DNA from 3 places in the Bradyrhizobium sp. ORS 86 genome. Region 3 is predicted to be linked to each of the others. Evidence: predicted binding sites of a transcription regulator. Region 3 holds the regulator's gene; each other region holds the start of a gene.

Region 1 (4,156 bases), 3.6 Mb from region 3:
GATCTTGCCGGTGCTGAAGCTCGAGGCCATGTCGCGGAACGACGTGTTGCGATAGTCGATGCCGAACAGCGTCGTGTGACTCAGGATGCCGGTGACGAATTTGCCTTGCAACTGATTGTCGACCGCGAAGGAATTGATCGTCGAGGCGCCACCGGCACCACCGCGCGACAACAGGCCGGCGGCTTCGTCGGCGGCCGAGGCATAGCCGGTGCCGTAAAAGCTCTTCTGCTCGTTGTGCATCCACGAATAGCGCAGGTTCTGGCGGAAGGTCAGCGCGGCGTTGATGTCGTGCGACAGCATGTAGCCAGCGGAAGATTGCTCGGTATCGAACTGGTTGAAGCCAGGCTCGCCGACGAAACGCGTGTTCGGAATGAAGCGGCCGTTATTGGCCCAGACGGTGCCGGACGGCGGCAAGAACTGCAGACCCCAGCCCGTCCGCTCCTTCTGGTAGTTCGCCAGGAAGGTGATGGTGGTATCGTCGTTCGGCTTCACCGTGACGGCCGGCGCGACGAAGACGCGGCTGTCCTTGGTGTAGTCGACCTGGGTCTCGCCGTCGCGCGCCACACCGGTCAGGCGCCACAACACCGTACCTTCCTTGTTGGCGGGGCCGCCGACGTCGAATTCGCCCTGGTAGCGATTGAAGCTGCCGCCGGACAGCGACACTTCACCGAACTCGCGCGCGGTCGGAAGCTTGCTCACATAGTTGAGGATGCCGCCGGTGCCGCTGCCGCCGAACATCGCGGAGGATGGTCCCTTCAACACTTCGAGGCGCTCGGCGCCGTAAGGATCGAGCCCGAGGAAGTGCACGTAGTTGCTGCTGGGCAGCCGCAAGCCGTCGAGATAAAGGCCGGGCATCGTCATGTCGAAGCCGCGAATCTGCAAGCCGCCGAAGCGGATGTCCGAGCCGCCGTTGACGTCTCCACTGACTCCGGCGGTGTAACGCAATGCGGCGCCCACCGACTCTGCGCCCTGGTTCCTGATCTGGTCTGTCGTGACGACCGAGATCGATTGCGGCGTTTCGAGCAGCGGCGTGTCGGTCTTGGTCGCAGTCGCCGAACGCGTGGCGACGAAACCGACCACCGGACCGCCGGCGCGCTCTCCCGCGCCAGACCCGGCAACGGACGCAGGCGAGTTCGTCTCGCGCGGTGGCTGCGGTGCGCGATTGGGACGGCTCGCGCGCGCGGCCGCCGCGCGACGGCCGGGCTTTGCAGCGGTCGTGTTCGTGCGCGTCTGAGGCGCATCCACTGTCACCGGCGGCAATGCCGATTGCGCGTCGGCTTCTTCGATCGCCGCGCCGGTTACAAACGCGGCGGCGGTGCATAGACCGATCGTTCGCAAGACTGGATGTTGACGAATGGAATGCGAAACGAGTCTGTCGATCACGCGAAGGCGCCCCTGATGTCAGTCCGGATGTGAATTTGTGATCCGGCTCTACAGCGGAGAGCGCGCGAGTACAGATGTCGGTCATTGGAATAGGTCGAGACTGCGCGGCGCCAAACGTGGTGATTGCTGAAACAGAAGGGAAATCGGCGGCGCGCTGCGACAATGTGCCCGCGACGCGGCGGATGTTGTGGAGCGACTCCTGCGGACCTTCGTCGATGCGATCGATGGTCAGGGTCACACGTCGTTTGCATGACGATGCCGACACCATCGGCTCCGATCCGGAGTTGGTGTGACGGCGACGCATGGCGGCACCGGGCAGCAAACAGCAAACACTCCAGTCGTTCCCGTAATGTTCTTGCACTTGGTGCCGGGTTCCGCTACCTTCGATTGCGGAAGACAGGGGCAGCATGGTCCAACGCGTTTCTACCGTCGCTTTCGAGGGGATCGAGGCCCGCGCGGTCGACGTGCAGGTGCAGGTCGCGCCTGGTCTGCCGGCGTTCGCGATCGTCGGCCTGCCTGACAAGGCGGTCTCGGAGGCGCGCGAGAGGGTGCGCTCGGCGCTGATCGCCTCGGGCCTGGCGCTGCCGGCGCGCCGCATCACCGTCAACCTCGCGCCGGCCGACCTGCCCAAGGAAGGCAGCCACTACGACCTGCCGATCGCGCTCGGGCTGATGGCCGCGATCGGGGCGATCCCGCCGGACGCCCTCAACGGCTTTACCGTGCTTGGCGAACTCGGGCTCGATGGATCGATCGCGCCGGTCGCAGGAGTGCTGCCCGCCGCGATCGGCGCCAATTCGCGCGACGAGGGGCTGATCTGCCCGGCCGCTTGCGGCTCGGAAGCAGCATGGGCGAGCCCTGACATCCAGATCATCGCAGCGAACTCGCTGATTCAGATCGCCAATCATTTCAAGGGCACGCAGCTTCTGTCGCGTCCCCAGCCGAAAGTGCATGAGCGCGAGGAAGCGCTGCTCGACCTGCGTGATATCAAGGGCCAGGAGAGCGCCAAACGCGCGCTCGAGATTGCGGCCGCCGGCGGACATCACTTGTTGATGATGGGCTCGCCGGGCGCCGGCAAGTCGATGCTGGCGGCACGGCTGCCCTCGATTCTGCCGCCGCTGTCGCCGTCGGAGCTGCTTGAAGTCTCGATGATCGCCTCGGTCGCGGGCGAGATCCGCGACGGCGCGTTGACGGCGCGGCGTCCGTTCCGCAGTCCGCATCATTCCGCCAGCATGGCTGCGCTGACCGGCGGCGGCATGCGCGCAAAGCCCGGCGAGATCTCGCTCGCGCATCAGGGCGTGCTGTTCCTCGACGAACTGCCGGAGTTTGATCCGCGGGTGCTGGATTCGCTGCGCCAGCCGCTGGAAAACGGCGAGGTCGCGGTGAGCAGAGCCAATCATCGTGTCACCTATCCAGCGCGATTCATGCTGGTGGCGGCAATGAACCCGTGCCGTTGCGGCCATGCCTATGAGCCCGGCTATTCCTGCAAGCGCGGCCGGCTCGACCGCTGCACCGCGGACTACCAGATGCGGATCTCGGGTCCGCTGATGGATCGCATCGATCTGCGGATCGAGGTGCCGGCCGTGACCGCAGCGGATCTGATCCTGCCGCCGCCATCCGAAGGATCGGCCGAGGTTGCCGCACGCGTCGCGGCCGCACGCGACATCCAGCGCGCACGCTACGCCGCGGCCGGCATGCCGCACCTCCGCACCAATGCAGAGGCGCCGAGCTCGCTGCTCGATATCATCGCGCAACCCGATGCACACGGGCAGAAGCTGTTGCGGGAGGCCGCCGATAACATGCACCTCACGGCGCGAGGCTATCACCGCGTGTTGCGGGTGGCGCGCACGCTGGCCGACCTCGACGGCGCCGAGACGATCGGCCGCCTGCATCTCGCCGAAGCGCTGTCCTACCGGGCGCTCGCCGACGATCTGCGCCGCGCCGCCTGAGCTGTCCCGTTTCGCGCCGGACACCGCTCCGCGTCAACGCGGTGGTAACGAGTTTTATTTACGCTCCGCAAACCATAAGTCCCCGCAACCTGCGGGAGCTCCGGTCGAGCGAGTAGCGTCATGTTGCGTTTCAAGGTTCTGGCCTCGGTGGTCCCCCTGGCCGCGGCCGCAGTGTTTGCCCGCGCCGAGATCTTGCCCGGCTCTCGGCCCTGCATCGAAGTCGGCAGCGCCGCGCTGCAGATCGCTTCGATCCCTTGGCTGGCCCAGCTTCACGTCAGCTTTACCGACGATCCCCGCCTTGCCACCGTCAGGGTCCGGATCGCCGACAGTGCCGAGAATGCCGATTTCACCGTGATCGACGACGTCGACGACAGCGAGGCCGGCGCCTGCGCGAGCAGCGCCGTGCCGCAGTTGATTGCGATTTCCAGCGATCCGTCGCCGAGCGATCCGGTCATCTATCTTGCGCATGACGGCCCGTCCGACTATCGCGTCTTCGTGCAGTCGAAGACCTTCTCGGCGCGCGACGCCGCAGCGTTGATCGTCAGCGCGCACGGCAGCCACCGCAGCCTCGAGGCGGCGTCGCTCTGACGCGCCCCGAATTAACCCTTCGCTAACCCTGTTCGCGGGGCGGCAAGAAACCCTCGACGGCCTCAAGCACTTTGCAACGTCGCCGACGCATCGTGCCCGACGGATCAAGCTATCTCAGGGCCACCATTGATGGGGCGTTTCCTCAGGATCAAGTTGCGCCTGCGTCGTTTCCTGCGACGCCATTCCTGGATCACGTTGATCGTCCGCTCGTTTATGATTTTCTCCGCGGCGTTCGGCGG
Region 2 (4,156 bases), 2.3 Mb from region 3:
GCCTTCCGCGCCGACGAACAGATGCGTCAGGTCGTAGCCGGCCGACGACTTCTTCGCCCGCGTGCCGGTGGTGATGATCTCGCCGTCGCCGCGCACCACCTTCAGCGCCAGCACGTTCTCGCGCATCGTGCCGTAGCGCACCGCATTGGTGCCCGAGGCGCGGGTCGAGGTCATGCCGCCGAGCGAGGCGTCGGCGCCGGGATCGATCGGGAAGAACAGGCCCTGGTCGCGCAGATGCTCGTTCAGCGCCTTCCGCGTAACGCCCGGCTGGATCACGCAATCGAGGTCCTCGGCATGGACCTCCAGCACCTTGTTCATGTCGCGCAGATCGATGCAGATGCCACCGGCCGGCGCGTTGACCTGGCCTTCGAGCGAGGTTCCGGTGCCGAACGCGATCACCGGCACGCGGTGCTGCGCGCAGATCCGCACCACGTCCTGGATGTCGGAAGTTTCCTGCGCCATCACCACACCATCCGGCGGCTGGGTCGGCAGCCACGTGGTGGTATGCGCGTGCTGCTCGCGCACCGCCTGCGACGTCACGAGCCGGTTGCCGAACCGCGCCGCCAGCGCGTCGATCGCGCTCTTGAGAGCCTGCGGCTCAGGTCGCATCACATTGCTCGAAATCGTTGTCGCCACGTCAAAATTCCTCCCGGCTTTGGCCGACCGTGGCAAAGCTTGTATAAGGGGTCAAGAGAGCATGATCCGAAAAATTGGCCGCCGATCGCGCGCCGAAACCATGCTCGCAAAACGATGCTCGAATGGGTCGAACAGACGAGGATGGATAATGACTTCAGTGACGGCCGCCAAGGGGATCTTGAAGAGGACCTCGCTTCCGCCCGCCCCGTTCCTGTCCTCGGTGATGCAGATCGAGCCGCAATGGATCGATTACAACGGCCATCTCAACATGGCCTATTACAATGTGATGTTCGACCGCGCGATCGACGAAATGTGGCTGCAGATCGGAATCGGCCCGGCCTACATGAAGGAGCGGCACTGCTCGACCTTCACCGCCGAATGCCATGTGCGTTATTTGCGGGAAATCCATCTCGGCGATCCCGTGCAGGTTTCGGTCTACCTGCTCGGCGCCGACGAGAAGCGGCTGCACACATTCGAGGAGCTGCGCCACGCCAGCGAAGGCTGGATCTCCGCGACGTCGGAGAACCTCACGCTGCACATCGACATGCAGGCGCGCAAGGTGGCGCCGTTTCCGCCCGATATCCGCGCCCGCGCGCAATCGATCGTCGACAGCTATGCGGGCGTGCCGCGTCCCGAAGGCATCGGCCGCAACGTGGCGATGCCTTCGCAGACTTAAGCGTCGAGCCGCGCTAGACCTTTGTGCGGCCGCGCACCAGACCGACCACAGCCGAGATCAGGAACAGGACGACGGCGATGAAGAAGATCGTCTTGGCGATATCGATGGATACGCCGGCGATACCGCCAAAGCCCAGAATACCTGCGATCAGGGCGATGACCAGGAAGGTGACGACCCAACTCAGCATGACCAAAACCTCTGCTTCATTTCGTTTGGCCGCGCAGGTTTGCGCCGGCACATAACCTGAAGAAACAATCCGGCGGCGATGGGCCGGTTCCTGCCACCGAAATCGCGAAATTTTCGCCGATTTCTGGAACCAAACGGACGAAAAACTGTCAGCGGAGTCGTTCCGGCGCCATCAGATAAAACCTGTCAAAACGGCCGATGAAGCCCTATATGGGGCTTAATCCCTGCTAAGAAGGCTCCCTTTCACCGTCCCGCGGTGCCATCGTGGGCCGAGACGATTCGCCTATGACCGAGCCGAGCAAACAGCCCCATCACGGCGTTCCCGAGCACCAGCCCGCGGCTGGCGGCATCGCCGCGCGTGCGCGGGCGGCCGCAGGCGGTCCGCAATATCTTTCCGGCCTCAATCCGGAGCAGCGCGAGGCGGTCGAGACGCTCGACGGCCCGGTGCTGGTGCTCGCCGGCGCCGGCACCGGCAAGACGCGGGTGCTGACCACGCGCATCGCGCATATCCTGAGCCAGGGCCGCGCGCGGCCCTACGAGATCCTGTCGGTGACCTTCACCAACAAGGCGGCGCGCGAGATGAAGGTACGGCTCGGCCAGATGCTGGGCCAGGCGGTCGAGGGCATGCCGTGGCTCGGCACCTTCCACTCGATCGGCGGCCGCATCCTGCGCGCCCATGCCGAGCTGGTGCAGCTCAAATCAAATTTCACGGTGCTCGACGTCGACGACCAGGTGCGACTGTTGAAGCAACTCTTGCAGGCCGAGAACATCGACGACAAGCGCTGGCCGGCGCGGATGCTGGCCGGCCTGATCGACAGTTGGAAGAATCGCGGGCTCACGCCGTCCCAGGTGCCGGCGGCCGAAGCCGCCTCATTCGGCAACGGCAAGGGCGGCAAGATCTACGCCACCTATCAGGAGCGGCTGAAGATCCTCAACGCCGCCGATTTCGGCGACCTGCTGCTGGAGAACATCCGGCTGTTCCGCGAGAACCCGGATGTGCTGCGGCAGTATCAGAACCGCTTCAAATTCATCCTGGTCGACGAATATCAAGACACCAATGTCGCGCAGTATCTGTGGCTGCGACTGCTGTCGCAGGCGCCGACGCGGCCGGGTCGCGCTCTCTCCGACGTCATTCCGGGGCGCCTCGACCCTCCCGTCATTCCGGGGCATGCCGAAGGCATGAACCCGGAATCTCGAGGTGAGGAGGACTCGGCTCCAGATTCCGGGTCTGCACTTTCAGCGCATCCCGCAATAACGGAGAATGCGGCAACGGCGCCACCCAAGAACATCTGCTGCGTCGGCGACGACGACCAGTCGATCTACGGCTGGCGCGGCGCCGAGGTCGACAACATCCTGCGCTTCGAGCACGATTTTCCCGGCGCCAAGGTGATCCGGCTGGAGCGCAACTACCGCTCCACCGGTCACATCCTCGCCGCGGCCTCGCATCTGATCGCGCACAATGAGGGCCGGCTCGGCAAGACGCTGCGCACCGAGGACGTCGACGGCGAGAAGGTCACCGTTACCGGCTCCTGGGATTCGGAAGAAGAAGCGCGCGCGATCGGCGAGGAGATCGAGGAGCTGCAGCGCGCGGGCGAGAACCTCAACGACGTCGCCATCCTGGTGCGCGCCTCGTTCCAGATGCGCGAGTTCGAAGACCGCTTCGTCACGCTCGGCCTGCCCTATCGCGTGATCGGCGGCCCGCGCTTCTACGAGCGCGCCGAGATCCGCGATGCGCTGGCCTATTTGCGCACCATCAATTCGCCGGCCGACGATCTCGCTTTCGAGCGCATCGTCAACGTGCCGAAGCGCGGGCTCGGCGATGCCACCGTGCAGATGCTGCACGATCACGCCCGCAAGCGCCGCATTCCGCTGTTCGAGGCGGCGCGCGCCGTAGTCGAGACCGACGAGCTGAAGCCGAAGGCGCGCGGATCGTTGCGCGATCTCGTCGCGCAATTCGACCGCTGGCGCGCCCAGTCCGAGGTGACGACGCATACCGAGCTCGCCGAGATCGTGCTCGACGAGAGCGGCTATACCGAGATGTGGCAGAAGGACCGCTCGGCGGATGCCGCGGGCCGGCTGGAGAACCTGAAGGAACTGGTCCGCTCGATGGAGGAGTTCGAGAACCTGCAAGGCTTTCTCGAGCACATCTCGCTGGTGATGGACCGCGACGGCGATGCCGGCGATGAGGCGGTGTCGCTGATGACGCTCCATTCCGCCAAGGGTCTCGAATTCGACAACGTGTTCCTGCCGGGCTGGGAGGAAGGCCTGTTCCCGAGCCAGCGCACACTCGACGAGCAGGGCCGCGCCGGGCTCGAGGAAGAGCGCCGCCTCGCTCATGTCGGACTGACCCGCGCCCGCCGCCGCGCGAAAATCTATTTCGCCACCAACCGCCGCATCCACGGCACCTGGTCGACCACGATCCCCTCGCGCTTCCTCGACGAGTTGCCGGCGCACAATGTCGAGATCACCGAATCCAAGGGCGGCTCCGGCTGGGGCGGCACCGGCGGCTATGGCGCCTCGCGCTTCGACAATCTCGAATCATTCGGCTCGAGCTACGCGACCCCGGGCTGGCAGCGCGCCCAGGCGAATCGCAACCGCGGCGGCGGAGGATTCGAGGAGCGGCAGTCGGCATTCTCAGGCTCCCGCAGCGATGCTTCG
Region 3 (4,156 bases):
TGTGGTCAGGCCCGGCGGGATCGACCGGCCGTGGTCGCCGGCGGTTCCCGGCGATACCGAGAGCGAGGCCACGCTGCGCATACCCGGCCGTGCGCCGCGTCCGGCGGTGGACGCGACCCCGGCAGAGGCTGACCTGCAAGGCGACGATTAGGGCTGATCGGGCAGAGGAGCGGTGTTCGGCAGGTCAAAGGCGCCAAGATGGTACTCGTCCGAGTCAGGGTTGGCGTCAGCCTTCCTGACCAGGGTGAACGTCGCTTCGGGAAATTGCTGCCAGATCTTCAGGTCGTCGGCCGTCACCGTCAGCCAGCCGAACCGGAACATGTACCGGCCCGGCTCCGTGACGCGTCCAGCCCTTTGCCATGTGACCTTGTCGACCACCGAGCACGTCCTTGTCCGTGACCGATGATGCGCCAAGGCGCCGTCTAACGCAAACTCCCGATGCGCCCCGGAACCCTAAGTCCGGGGCCGCTCGAAATCGCTTAAGTCACCCGCCGCCGGACAATTCATCCAGCGGCCATGATGCGCTCAACCCAAAAACAGCGACGCGAACGCAGAGGGCCGCCGCTCGACCGCCTTCGGCTTCTCGACGACGGGCGGGTGGAGAGCAGGTAGCTGCAGCACGGTGACGCGTTGTCCTTCGACGAGCTGGGTCACCAGCACGTGGCTGCCGTCGGGGAATTCGACCGCATCATGATGGCGATCGGGCACGTCGGGCTCGACTTCGTTGAACACGCCGACACGGAAGCCGATCGTCTTGGTCCAGATCCAGCGGCTGTCGTAGCGGACGTTCTCGACGAACGCGAGCTCGGTGCCGGGCAGCATGCAGACCGCGACAGTCGGATCGCTCTCCGAAGCAAAGCCGCGGGTTGACGTGCCGCGGAATGTCGTGGTGATCAGCGTCTCTCCGACAATGGCGGGGCGCGATGCCACGGCGTGCAGACTATAGTCACACATCGGATGGCTCCTCATTTCGAGATAGCGACCCATGCCTCTCCTGAGGCGTGGGCCTCTACCAGAGTGGACAACAGCAAACGAGGTTCTTCCCGTTTCTGGGCGATTGTACGACTGGCAGCGCGAGCCTCCGATCACAAACACGCTACACCGTCCGGATGGTATCAGGACGCGCCGGAGGGCACTCACGCCGCGCAGTCCATGAAGCAACGGCGTTGCGCGCTGCTCGTTCCCTCGCAACGGATGTGCGACTGCACATAGACACGACGCGCTGCACGCGGTCGCCCCTGGACCTGGGGTGCGGTCAGTATTTGCGATAGAGCCCGATCAGCTTGCCCTGGATTCGCACGCGGTTTGGCGGCAGGATGCGCACTTCATAGGCGGTGTTGGCCGGCTCCAGCGCGATCGATGCGCCGCGGCGACGGAAGCGCTTTAGCGTCGCTTCCTCGTCGTCGATCAGCGCCACCACAATATCGCCGGTATTGGCGGTGTCGTTGCGCTGGATCAGCGCCATATCGCCGTCGAGGATGCCGGCGTCGACCATGGAATCGCCACGCACCTCCAGCGCATAATGTTCGCCGGCGCCGAGCATGTCCGGCGGCACGCTGATGGTGTGGCTGCGCGTCTGCAGCGCCTCGATCGGCGTGCCGGCCGCGATCCGGCCCATGACGGGGACGGCGACCGGACGGTTGCCATCATCCTCGGCGACCGGCGGCGTGCTACTGCGCTTGCCGAGCGTGCCCTCGATGACGCTCGGGGTGAAGCCGCGGCGGCCGTTGCCGCCGCCGGCCGACAGCTCCGGAAGCTTGATCACCTCGATGGCGCGGGCGCGGTTCGGCAGGCGGCGGATGAAGCCGCGCTCTTCCAGCGCTGTAATGAGGCGGTGGATACCGGACTTCGAGCGCAGGTCGAGCGCATCCTTCATCTCGTCGAAGGAGGGCGGGACGCCGGCCTCTTTCAGACGTTCATTGATGAAACGCAGAAGTTCGTACTGTTTGCGCGTGAGCATCTCGAGTATTCCCCCGGTTGATAGCGTCGTTCGATTCCGAGACCTTCAGGGAGCCTGATCGGGAGCGCGAAACTTGCGGCACTCCTCAGCGCGCTCCCATTCGTGGACACCAGTACTCGAAACAAATCATGAACGGACACTATATGTTCGATATGTGTTCCGCAACCACTTAATTTCCGGTGAATGCGGCCGACTGCGCACGATCGGCGCGGCCGCAACGCCTCATTCAGGGAGTGTCAGAATCTCACACGCCTCGCCTTTGACAGCCGCGGGCGCGAACGGCGGACGGATCACAAGTGCCCGTGCCGCAGCGAGATTTCCCAGCAGCGAGCTGTCCTGCTGGCTGACGGGTGTTGCGATCAGCGTGCCGTCGTCGCGCTCTTCGAGGCGCGCACGGAGATAGTCCTCGCGCTGATCGTTGGCGGCGAGGTCACGGCCGAGCAGGGCGCTCTTGCGGACATGATGAATCACTTTTCGGCCGCTCAGGGCCCGAATCAACGGCACCAGGAACAGGAAGGCGCAGACATACGACGACACCGGGTTTCCGGGCAGGCCGATCACCCGCATCGTTCCCAACCGGCCGTGCATCATCGGCTTACCCGGCCGCATCGCGATCCGCCAGAACGCCATCTGGACTCCCTCGGCGTCCAGTGACTGCTTGACGAGATCGTGGTCGCCGACCGAGGCGCCGCCTGTGGTGATCAAGATGTCGGCGTCCGCCTCCCGTGCCCGGCGGATGCCGGCGGTGGTGGCAGCGACGGTGTCGGCGGCGATCCCGAGATCGACGGTCTCCGCGCCCTCGGCGCGGGCAAGCGCCCGCAGCGCGTAGCCGTTGGAATAGACGATCTGGCCGGGGCCGGGGCGGCAGCCCGGCATCACCAGCTCGTCGCCGGTTGCCAGCACCGCGACCTTCGGGCGGCGGCGCACGGCGAGTTCCGGATAGTTCATGGCCGCGGCGAGCGACAGCGCGCGGTCGGAGAGGCGACTGCCGGCCGCAAGCAGTACATCGCCCTCGCGGAAGTCGACGCCCGCGAGGCGGATGTGCCGTCCCTTCGCGGCGGCCTCGGTGATCGTGATGTGACCGCCGTCGGTCCTGGTATCTTCCTGGATGATGACGGCGTCGGCGCCGTCGGGGATCACGCCGCCGGTGAAGATTCGTACCGCTTCACCCACGCCAACCGTGCGCTCGAACGGACGCCCGGCTGCGACTTCGCCGATCACCTTCAGCCTCGCCGACAGGTCGGACGCATCGGCCGCGCGCACCGCATAGCCGTCCATTGCCGACATCGGCTGCGGCGGCTGCGTGCGACGCGCCGCGACATCGCGTGCCAGCGTGCGGTGATAGGCGGCATCGAGCGCGACCGTCTCTTCCGGCAGCGGCTCGGCGCCGGAGAGAATGGCTGACAGGGCATCGGCAACCGGCATCAGGGCCACGGACAGGGCTCCTCAAATCCCAAGGGCTTCATATTCCAAGTGCGGCGAGTGCCCTTGCCACGTCATCCGTCGATGTCACGTGGACGGCACGAAGGCCGCGCGCCCGCGCGCCTTCGATATTGGCGGCCGTGTCGTCGAAGAACAGGATCCGCGACGCCGGCACGCCGATCGCTTTTACCACATGATCGTAGGCCTCGGCGTCCGGTTTTCGAAGGCCGATCGCCGACGACAGGAATACGTCGCGGAAATGGCTGAGCACATCGGCATAGGCGACCGAGAAATGCGCGACATGGGCCGGGTTGGTGTTGGAGAAGGCATAGAGCGGCAGCCGCCGCGCGGCCGTCGCCAGCAGCGGCGCGATCCCCGGCATTTCGCCGGTGAAGATCGCGTTCCAGCCCTCGAGGAACTGCGCATCGGTGAGGTCGATACCGAGCGACCGGCGCAGGTTCGCAAAAAACGCGGCGTCATCGACCTTGCCGGTCTCGTGATGCTTGAAGCTGTCATCGACGACGAAGCGCCTTGCGAGATCGGCAGGCGCGCAGCCGGCGTGCTCCGCCCAGCGCGCCATCACCCTGTCGAAGTTGATATCCAGCACGACGCGGCCGATATCGAACAGCAGCACGTCGACGGAATTGGGAGAGAGTTGCGTGGTCATTGCACGACCGATGTACGAAAATTGCGGGCAGGCGGCAACGGTTTCGATCTCCGCGGGAGCGCTCGTCGCGACGGGCACATCCTCGCGAGCGATGGATTGCGCGAATG

Evidence for each region. The regulator LexA, encoded in region 3, represses DNA repair genes until DNA is damaged. The targets are predictions, from matches to a motif close to TGTTCNNNNTGTGTTCNG.
Region 1: the regulator LexA is predicted to act here: its motif matches at 1,723-1,740, upstream of P6U25_RS00845 (YifB family Mg chelatase-like AAA ATPase).
Region 2: the regulator LexA is predicted to act here: its motif matches at 1,545-1,562, upstream of P6U25_RS27820 (ATP-dependent helicase).

Annotation. Positions count from the first base shown of each region.
Region 1 is NZ_CP120699.1:178,336-182,491, forward strand. It holds gene P6U25_RS00835 (TonB-dependent siderophore receptor) at 1-1,080, opposite strand, end outside; gene P6U25_RS00840 (hypothetical protein) at 1,458-1,676, shown strand; gene P6U25_RS00845 (YifB family Mg chelatase-like AAA ATPase) at 1,791-3,329, shown strand; gene P6U25_RS00850 (hypothetical protein) at 3,450-3,917, shown strand; gene P6U25_RS00855 (response regulator) at 4,047-4,156, shown strand, end outside.
Region 2 is NZ_CP120699.1:6,032,885-6,037,040, forward strand. It holds gene P6U25_RS27805 (FAD-binding oxidoreductase) at 1-636, opposite strand, end outside; gene P6U25_RS27810 (thioesterase family protein) at 785-1,312, shown strand; gene P6U25_RS27815 (DUF1328 domain-containing protein) at 1,326-1,499, opposite strand; gene P6U25_RS27820 (ATP-dependent helicase) at 1,784-4,156, shown strand, end outside.
Region 3 is NZ_CP120699.1:3,762,710-3,766,865, forward strand. It holds gene P6U25_RS17320 (ComEC/Rec2 family competence protein) at 1-151, shown strand, start outside; gene P6U25_RS17325 (hypothetical protein) at 148-378, opposite strand; gene P6U25_RS17330 (hypothetical protein) at 526-954, opposite strand; gene lexA (transcriptional repressor LexA) at 1,256-1,960, opposite strand; gene glp (gephyrin-like molybdotransferase Glp) at 2,183-3,394, opposite strand; gene P6U25_RS17345 (HAD family hydrolase) at 3,423-4,049, opposite strand.